4 regions of the Streptomyces sp. NPDC101194 genome follow, and region 4 is predicted to be linked to each of the others. Evidence: riboswitches for the same ligand, from Rfam matches in the RefSeq annotation. Region 4 holds a riboswitch; each other region holds the start of a gene.
What was found. Region 4 has a riboswitch for cyclic di-AMP ahead of ACIRP2_RS16710 (M23 family metallopeptidase). Riboswitches for the same ligand answer to the same signal wherever they lie in the genome.
Positions count from the first base shown of each region.

Region 1: linked by a shared signal. The riboswitch ahead of ACIRP2_RS21995 (transglycosylase SLT domain-containing protein) and the one ahead of ACIRP2_RS16710 (M23 family metallopeptidase) in region 4 are both predicted to bind cyclic di-AMP.
Region 2: linked by a shared signal. The riboswitch ahead of ACIRP2_RS29230 (C40 family peptidase) and the one ahead of ACIRP2_RS16710 (M23 family metallopeptidase) in region 4 are both predicted to bind cyclic di-AMP.
Region 3: linked by a shared signal. The riboswitch ahead of ACIRP2_RS24340 (transglycosylase family protein) and the one ahead of ACIRP2_RS16710 (M23 family metallopeptidase) in region 4 are both predicted to bind cyclic di-AMP.

Region 1 is NZ_JBIWOS010000005.1:515,409-517,600, reverse strand. Features, by position in the region: gene ACIRP2_RS22000 (ABC-F family ATP-binding cassette domain-containing protein) at 1-286, opposite strand, end outside; cyclic di-AMP (ydaO/yuaA leader) riboswitch at 990-1,148, shown strand; gene ACIRP2_RS21995 (transglycosylase SLT domain-containing protein) at 1,153-1,917, shown strand; gene ACIRP2_RS21990 (DUF2461 family protein) at 2,053-2,192, opposite strand, start outside.
Region 2 is NZ_JBIWOS010000009.1:164,412-166,603, reverse strand. Features, by position in the region: gene ACIRP2_RS29235 (ATP-binding protein) at 1-406, shown strand, start outside; gene ACIRP2_RS29230 (C40 family peptidase) at 545-1,018, opposite strand; cyclic di-AMP (ydaO/yuaA leader) riboswitch at 1,023-1,208, opposite strand; gene ACIRP2_RS29225 (hypothetical protein) at 1,594-1,902, opposite strand; gene ACIRP2_RS29220 (ATP-dependent Clp protease proteolytic subunit) at 1,910-2,192, opposite strand, start outside.
Region 3 is NZ_JBIWOS010000006.1:404,884-407,075, reverse strand. Features, by position in the region: gene ACIRP2_RS24340 (transglycosylase family protein) at 371-1,120, opposite strand; cyclic di-AMP (ydaO/yuaA leader) riboswitch at 1,124-1,294, opposite strand; gene ACIRP2_RS24335 (transglycosylase family protein) at 1,595-2,192, opposite strand, start outside.
Region 4 is NZ_JBIWOS010000004.1:21,445-23,636, forward strand. Features, by position in the region: gene ACIRP2_RS16710 (M23 family metallopeptidase) at 1-960, opposite strand, end outside; cyclic di-AMP (ydaO/yuaA leader) riboswitch at 972-1,124, opposite strand; gene ACIRP2_RS16715 (PP2C family protein-serine/threonine phosphatase) at 1,404-2,192, opposite strand, start outside.

The sequences.
Region 1 (2,192 bases), on a different contig from region 4:
CGGCGATGCCGAGGGCCGCGTCCACACGCAGCGTCGTGTCGAGGGTGATGTTCTGCGGCAGGTAGGCGAGGCTCCCGCCGACCGTCACCGAGCCCCGGGTGGGACGCAGCCGGCCGGCCAGCAGTCGCAGCAGGGTGGACTTGCCCGCGCCATTGGTACCGACGAGCCCGGTACGGCCGCGGCCGATGCTGAGCGAGAGGCCGTCGAGGACGGTCGTGCCGTCCGGCCACTGGAAGGACAGCGCCGAGCAGGTGAGCGAAGCGCTGGGGGCAGTGGGTGTCGCCATGGTGATCCTCGCAGTCGCAAGCGTGGTGAAGGGGGCTTCGTATGCGAGCACCACGCAGCGACCGTGCCGAGAAGGAGGGTGCGGCGGTCCGGAAGGTCGAAGGACGGCTGAGGCACCGAGGTCGCATCCACGCGGGGTCACGGGCAGGGGAAAGCACTGCTACTGCGTGACAGGCGTACGGCGGGAGCCGTACGGCGCGATGTTCGCGAACCTCAGATGCGCAACGTCCACCTCTATCGGAGACAACAGGGCCGCTCGGAACGATAACGAGCCGCAGGACGAAAGGCAAAGCCCCGAGGTGACGGAGCCGTGTCGGACGTGGTCGGGCCGATGCGTGGGTGCGCCGGAGCGAAGAGCCTTCGAGCGAGCGACCCAATGTCACTGTATGACCGATTTGTCAAAAATTAATAACTTCGTCAATAAAGGGGCTTTCTCTACCTACTGCACCATTTGAACACCAAGGGAAATATCCCTTTTGCGGCTTCGTGGTGTGAGTCACGTTCGAGGGGTTCGAAGGTCTCGGCGACCGGCGCGCTTCCCTTCTGTGCAAGGAAATCCGGCTGCGTGGTGTGAGCTGGATTACGGCGAATTCCATTAATCGATCTTGGAATGAAATGTGATCCAGAAATAGGGGCTTGTTCCTTTTGGTGTTTCTCGCCTACGGTCACCGTCAATCCGGACGGAACGCCAAATCCTGCCGCCGTCCGAGAATCCGACCCACTCACGTACGGCAGGAGCGGGGGACCCAGGTAAGCCGCCGGTCCGGTATCCGGAACGGCTCGGGGTGAAGTCGCATTCGCGTGCGGCCGGACATCTCCAGTCCGAACCCGACAGCTCACCTCGCAGGCGACGGAGAGGAATTCAGCATGTCCACAACGGGTAAGCACGGTCGCCGCAAGTCCACTTCGCTGACCCGCGGCTTCATTGTCGCGGCCACCGGCGGAGTCGCCCTCGTACTTCCGCTGGTGGGTGCCGGCTTCGCCTCCGCCGCGCCGGCGCAGGCCGCCACCGCAGCCAAGGCCGTGGCGTCGAAGAGCGCCACCGCCGAGGGAGTTTCCGTACAGAAGGCCGCGCCCGCGACGTATTCCGTGGTCGCCGGCGACACCCTTTCCAAGATCGCAAGAGCGCATTCCCTCAGCGGTGGCTGGCAGAAGCTGTACGCGGACAATCGAAATGTCATCGGTGACAATCCCGGTCTGATTGCCCCGGGTATGACGCTGACTATCGGGGCAGCCGCCCCTGCCGCGACCACCGCGAAGACCGCCGCCGCATCGGCTGCGACCACGTCCGCGGCGAAGCCCGCGACGTACGCGAACAATCTGGACGGCTGGATCAGGGAAGCGCTGGCCGTCATGGCCAAGCACGGAATCCCCGGCAGCTACGACAGCATCCACCGCAACATCATGCGCGAGTCCTCCGGTAACCCGCGGGCCATCAACAACTGGGACTCGAACGCTGCCGCGGGAACGCCCTCCAAGGGCCTTCTGCAGATCATCGACCCGACGTTCCGCGCCTACCACGTGCCCGGCACGTCCATGGACAGCTACGACCCGGTCGCCAACATCACCGCAGCGTGCAACTACGCCGCCGACAAGTACGGTTCGATCGACAACGTCTTCGGCGCGTACTGACGTACAGGGGCACCGAAAGGCGGTTCAGGACCGACGGGTGGCGAGAGGCCGGAGACTTTTCCGGCAACGGACCACCCACCGGTCAGGGGCCGCCTTTCGGCTGTTCGTCGACAAGAGTCGCACGCGGCGTCGATGTCAGGTGGCAGGCCGACGGGAGCCCGGAACGGTCACATGGCGGGCGAGCCAGGACAGCAGGGGTGCCAGTTCCTCCGCCGCCACGAGCACGGAGTCGACCAGCGCCGCCGTGTGCTGTGCGCAGTCCCCGCCGAGGGGGC
Region 2 (2,192 bases), on a different contig from region 4:
CACTCTGCCGAGCGATCCGGCCTCGGTTTCGGCGGCCCGGAAGCATGTGGTCCGGGTGCTCACCGAATGGGGCCTGACCGTCGACACCGAGTTCGCCGACAGTATCCGCCTCATCGTCTCGGAGCTTGCGACCAACGCCGTCCAGCACACCTTCGGGCAGTCGCCCACCTTCACCGTGGACCTGAGACTGGAGCAGGAGGAACAGCTCTATCTGGGGGTGACGGACAGTCACCCACGCTGGCCCCGCAGGCTGCCCGCCGCCGTTCAGCAGGACAACGGGCGCGGCATGGTGATCATCCGTTGTCTCGCCAAGGAGTGCGGCGGCCGGCTCACCGTCACCCCCACCGCCGACGGCGGCAAGACGGTCTGGATCGCGCTTCCCTGGAGCATCCCCGTGCAGGGCTGACCGAGGGCGGGAGCGACGCAGGGCGTGCCGCGTCGGGTCGGGTGACCGCCCCGCACCGGTGACGAGCGGATCAGCGGCACGGGGCGGTGCACCGCCGGCGGGTCGGGGCCGGAGGGAGGTGAGGATCCGCCGGACGGGTCAGCCGACCCGCCCGTAGTAGACGCGCTTCGTCCAGATCTTCTCCAGTCGGACCACCGCGCCGGTCCTCGGCGAGTGCCAGATCTTGCCGTGGCCGGCGTAGATCCCCACGTGGTAGACGCTGCGACCGTAATGGAAGAAGACCAGGTCGCCGCGTTTCCTGTGCGAGGCCGAGACATGGCGGGTCTTGTTGTACTGCTGCTGGGCGGTGCGGGGGAGCCGCTTGCCTGCCTTCTTGAACGAATAGACCGTCAGTCCCGAACAGTCGAAGAGGTTGGGACCGGTGGCCCCCCACCGGTACGGCGCCCCCTTCTTCGACGCGGCGATGTTCAGCGCCTTCATCGAGGGAGTCGCCGCCTGGGCCTCCGGCGTGGCGCCGGGGGCGAGCACGGTGCCGCCGACGGCGGCGAGAGTCAGAACCGAGGCCGTACCGGCCCGGACGAGCAGAGACGGGACATGAACCTGCGCAGTCATGCGCAACCCTTCGTCAGCCGCCTGTGAAGGATGACCTGTCGGGTTCGGGCTGGCGAAGTTGCCCGGCCGCGCTCGGCGGCTTCACCCCGAGGATCGACCGGTGATCCGGCCGACCCGTTGTGCTCGGGTCCTCCACTCCTGCCGATCCACTTCTGTCGACCAGACATCCGGACGACGGCAGGACTCGGCGTCCGCCCGGACCGCCCCGTCGCGGTGACGGGGGCTTGTCGTCCCAGGGATCTTGACTCACCGACTGCCGGATTTCCGAAGGGAAGCGATGATTTGCGTGGATCATCACGAATGACCCGTTCGGGTGGAGGCGGCGCACTCTCGGGTGGGGTCGTTCACCGGGACCCGTCTCGTACCAGCACTGGAATCGTTGATTCCGTTCACTGGTCATCTGAAAAGCGCAAGTTGAGATATCCGTCGTGAGGGGGGCTTCCTACGCCGAACGAGCGAGGAATTTCGATGTACCCACCGGGCGTGTCGTGTACGGGAGTTGGCCGAATCCCGGCTGTCGGCGGGGGTGGGGGAGCCGACCGGACCCCGGCGGTGCCGGGGCCGGTGGAGACTGATCAACTCGGCGGAGCGGGGGGTACGGTGACACGTCCGGCCCGCCGCTCCCCGTCCAGTACGCGCAGCGCTCGTGCCAGGGTTCCCGTGTGGATCTGCGCCTCGCCGCGTTCATGCATCGACGCGAGGGCATCCCGCAGCGCGCCCGCCCGGGACACGAGTGCCTGCGCGGCGCGCAACGCGCCGTAGGTGTCGCTGCCACGGGCCGGATTGATCCGGCCCAACTGGTCGAGGACTTCGAGGTAGTGGTCGATGAACTCCCCCTCCGCGCGGGTCAGTGCGGGCAGTTGCGGCAAGTGTGGCGGCTGCACCGGGCGTTCACCTCGTGCCATACGTGGGGAGCGATGACTTCCGGTTCTGTGTGAGGTGGTCCACCAGGCCGTACGCCTTGGCGCCCGGGGCGTCGAGAATGAGATCGCGCTCGATGTCGGTGGCGATCCGCTCTGCGTCACGGCCGGTGTGGCGGGCCAGCAGTGTGATGAGCATTTCGCGGACCCGTTCCAGCTCCAGGGCCTCGATCTCCAGGTCGGAAGGCCGGCCCTGCACCGGCTCGCTGAGCGCGGGTTGCTGTACGACGACCCGGGCTCCCGGCAGTGCGTGC
Region 3 (2,192 bases), on a different contig from region 4:
GGGTCACTTTGGCCTTGCGACAAGAGCCTAACCGGCCCGGCCCGCTCAGTCGGACGACCGCCCGTCCCCTGGGACGAAAAAGGACCCAAGAGCGAGCATTACAGGGCAAACAGCCAGAATTTTACTGGCCGGTAACTACAAAAGTTGAACGATCATGCACGTCCCGGGGCCTGCCCGGAGACCTGCCTCGCGCGGGCCCGCCCCTCCCGTTATGACGCGACACCGAGACGACGCGCCCCGCCGGGACGGAGCTGCCGCGCATACAGAGGTGACGCGCCCGCGGAAGCAGGGGGCCACACGGAAACCCCGGCCCGGCGCGTACGGGGGAACGCGCGCCGGGCCGGGGTGCTCAGGGAGGAGAGGTCCCGGACTACTTCGTCAGGTGCAGCTGCTGACCCGGGTAGATCAGGTCGGCGTCCTTGACGATGTCCTTGTTCAGCTCGAACAGGTGCTGCCAGCCGCCCTTGACCTTGTGGTCGGCGGCGATCCTGCTCAGGGAGTCGCCGGAGACGACCTTGTACTCGCCGTCGCCCTTCGCGACCTTCTGACCGGTCGGGGTGGTGACGGTCTTCTTCGACTCGGCCTGCGGGGCGGCGGAGCGGTCCGAGCGGTTGGTGGCGGGGGCCTCGGCGCGCTCGGCCTTCTTCGGCTGCGACTGCCGCTCGGGCGCGGCCGGGGTGCTCTGCCGCGTGGCACCGGAGGCGGTCTTCGAGGAGGAGCCGGTGTCGACACCCGGGTCCACACCGTCGTTGCGCAGGTTGCCGGCGCCGGCGCAGCCCCAGGCGCTCGGGCCCTGCATGGCGAGGAGCTTCTCGGCGGCGGCGATCTGCTGGGCCTTGGTGGCCAGGTCGGCGCGGGGGGCGTACTGCGTACCGCCGGCGGCGGCCCAGCTGGACTGCGAGAACTGCAGACCGCCGTAGTAGCCGTTGCCGGTGTTGATGGACCAGTTGCCACCGGACTCGCACTGCGCGACGGCGTCCCAGGTGGCGACGGAGGCTGCGGAGGCACCGGTCGCACCCATCAGCGGGACGGCGACGGCGGTACCGGCGACACCGGCGAGCGTGGCGACACGGACGGCCTTGGACGGGCGGCGGTGCTTGCCCTTGCTGGAAAACAGCATGGAACTTCTCCTCACCGACGCCTACGAGGTGAGCTGTCGGGTTCGGGCCAAGTGAGTTGCCCGGTCGCACGTCCTAGCGCGCGACTTCACCCCAAGCCGTCCCTGATCCGCTTTTCGACGATCAGGCCGGCGCCTACCTGGGTCCCCCGCTCCTGCCTACGGCGCTTTACGCGTCTGTTCCCTTCGACCGACGGCAGGATTCGGCGTGACGGTCGACGGGGCCCGCGGTGCGAGCGGTTCCGACCGTAAACACAGGCAACCCCCACATTCAAAGATGGACACATCGGACAATCAGCCCTTACTTGCATCTGAGGAACCGTCGTTTTCGCAGGTCGGAGGCGATGCGGAAGCGCAACCCGGACGCGACACGCCAGTTGACGTAAAGAGACCCATGTCTCACTTACGCATAAGCGGACATAGGTCCCTGAACTACCCCGGTTTTTGAGGCTCCATTAGCCGATTTTCAGACCGCTCTCAGTCGGCCTTCACATCGATACGGAGGCTCTGGCCAGGGAGGATGAGGTCCGGGTCGGAGCCGACCGTCCCCTTGTTGGCCTCATAGAGCGCGGGCCAGCCGCCGGGAACCTTCTGTGCATCAGCAATCGCCCAGAGGTTGTCGCCGGAGCGGACGGTGTACGTGCCGTCGGCCGCCGACGCGCCCGCGTGGCGGGCGTCGCCGCCACCGCGGGAGGCATGACGACCCGACTCGCGGTCGACGCCGCCGTTCGCGCCCCGGCTCCCCTCGGGCGCCGGGGCGCCGCGATGCTTGCCGCTCACACCATTGGACGAGTCGGACTTACGGGGAGAATCGGACGCTTCGGGGGACGGATCCGAGGACGGGGCGACCGACCCGGTGGCCGAAGGCTTCGCGGAGTGCCCCTTCTTCGCCGCCGACTTGCCGTGGGCACCCGAGTGGCCGTCGGCCCTGTCCGACGGCGTGGCGGTCTCGGAGGGGGTGGCCGACTCGTCGTCAGCCGACTCAGTGCCGTTCGTCGGCTTGCCGGAGGGCGCGACCCCCGGGTCGACACCCGGCAGCGTCCCGTCCGCCGCGAGACCGGAGATGACCGCACAG
Region 4 (2,192 bases):
GTCGAGGCCGGTGTGGTAGCCGGAGGACCACATCGAGCCGGCCTCGCCGAAGGTCGAAGTGATCGTGTACGAGGAGGTCGGGATGGCGTAGCTGGCGGCCAGCTTGGCGAGCCGCAGGGCCTCCGCCTTCCTCTTGGCCTCTTCCTCCGCCTTCTTCTTCTCGGCGGCGATCTTGGCCTCGGCCGCGTCCTGCTGCTTCTTGGCCTCGGCGGCGGCCTTCTCCGCGGCCGCCTTCTCCTCGGCGGCCCTGGCCTCGGCGTCGGCGGCGTCCTGCTGCTGCTCGGCCTGCTGGAGGATACGGGCACGGAGCGCCTCGCCCGCGTCCGTCGCGCCCCGCTGGGCCTCGGCGGTGGTGATGCCGGCGGTGGTGAGCGGCGCGGACGCGGCGACGGCCTCGGCCTTGTCGGCTTCGGACTCGCCGGAGAACAGGGACCCCACGCCGGGGAGCGACTTGGCGTCGGGCAGGTTGTCCGCGATGGAATCGGGAAGCGAGATGGAGACCGCCGGCTTGCTCTGCGCGGTGGCAATGCCGCCCGCGCCGACCGCCGCGATGACGCCGACCCCGAGCACGGTGGAGCTACGGGCAAGTCCGTTGCGCTGCTTGGCGACGCGGTGCTTGCCGCGCACGGGGCGGACGGACTCCTCGGTGGGGTTCCACTCGTCCCGGCTTCGTTCGGGTTCACCGACGCCGTCGGCGCGAAATCCCCCGCGGAGCTCTGCCGGATCGCCGGACCCGCTGAACTCACCGGACCCGAACTCACCGGTGAAGTCGCCGCCCGGCTCGGTGCCGTAGCCGGTCCCGAACGCCGTTCTCGTCCCGGTGGTTGCGTAACCGGCGTCGGAGGCGAGACCGGGGCCGTATCCGAGGCCGTAGTCGGAACCGGTGCCGAAGTCACCGCCCGGGCCGAAGTCGGAGGTGAACCGCGCGGGGGCCTCGGGGGCAGGCTTGTTGGACGCCACTTGGGCGCACTCCTTTCCTTCCTTCTCGCCTACCGGGTTAGCTGACGGGTTCGGAGCAGGAAGGTCTCCTACGGGCGCCTCTGCCTCTCACGAGACACAGGTGTCCGATTCACCCCATGTAGGTGGTTCCCCGGTTCCCTTGCGGAATTCGGCGCTCGCGCACGGTGCCGCCACTGACGACGGCTGGGACGACCGCGCTGCGTTATCGAACGTTAATAGACACCCGGGCCCTATTCCAAGCTGTTCCCACTGATCGTTCACGTCTTTGGCCTGGACTTTACGGGACATAACCGGGTGGAATCGGATGAGTTGATCGCCCCTCAGCCATTACCCGGATTCTGACGTTGCGTCAAATGTTATGCGGAGCGGCGTGCTTCGGTTACGCACGGTGGCATGCCCGTCCGGCACTCCACCCGGTCCGCACCACGCACCCGCCCCACCCGTCACATCGTGTCCAGTCCCACGATCTTCACCGTCCTGCGCCGGTGCGGCTGCCCCTCCGCGGGACGTACGACCGCGAGCAGCGCCATGTCGTCGGTGGTCTCGCCGCCCGTGTGCCGCCGCACGTCGTCGGTCAGGGCGGACAGCAGCTCCTCGGGTCCCGGGAAGATCCGCCCGCGCAGCCGCGCAGCCGGATCGTAGAAGACCCCGTCGGCGTTCCGCGCTTCGGAGAGACCGTCGGTGTAGAGGAGCAGGGTCGTCCCCGCCGTCAGATCCCATTCGTCCGCCCGGTCGGGCCACACCCCCAGATCCATCCCGAGCGGCAGCGCGGGCACCGACGGCCCCAGCACATCCAGGGCTCCGTCCGGATGCAGCAGGATCGGCTCGGGATGACCACGGTTGACGATCCGCACCCGCGACAGCCCGGACGGGATCTCGGCCAGTACGGCGGTGGTGAAGCCCTCGACCACGTCCAGCCCGCTCCGCCCCGTTCCCTCTCGCGCCAGCGCCCGCTCCAGCCGCTGAGCCACGCCCTCCAGAGAACGTTCCTGCTCGGCCGCCTCCCGGAACGCGCCGATGATCACCGCCACGGACTCCACGGCGTCGAGCCCCTTCCCCCGTACGTCCCCGACCACCAGCCGCACCCCGTGCGGGGTGTCCGCCACGGCGAACAGGTCGCCGCCGACGAACTCGTCCGCCTGCGCCGCCTCGTACCGCGCCGCCACATGCAGCCCGCCGATCCGGTCGGACGGTTTGGGCAGCACGGCCCGCATGGCGGTCTCCGCGATCAC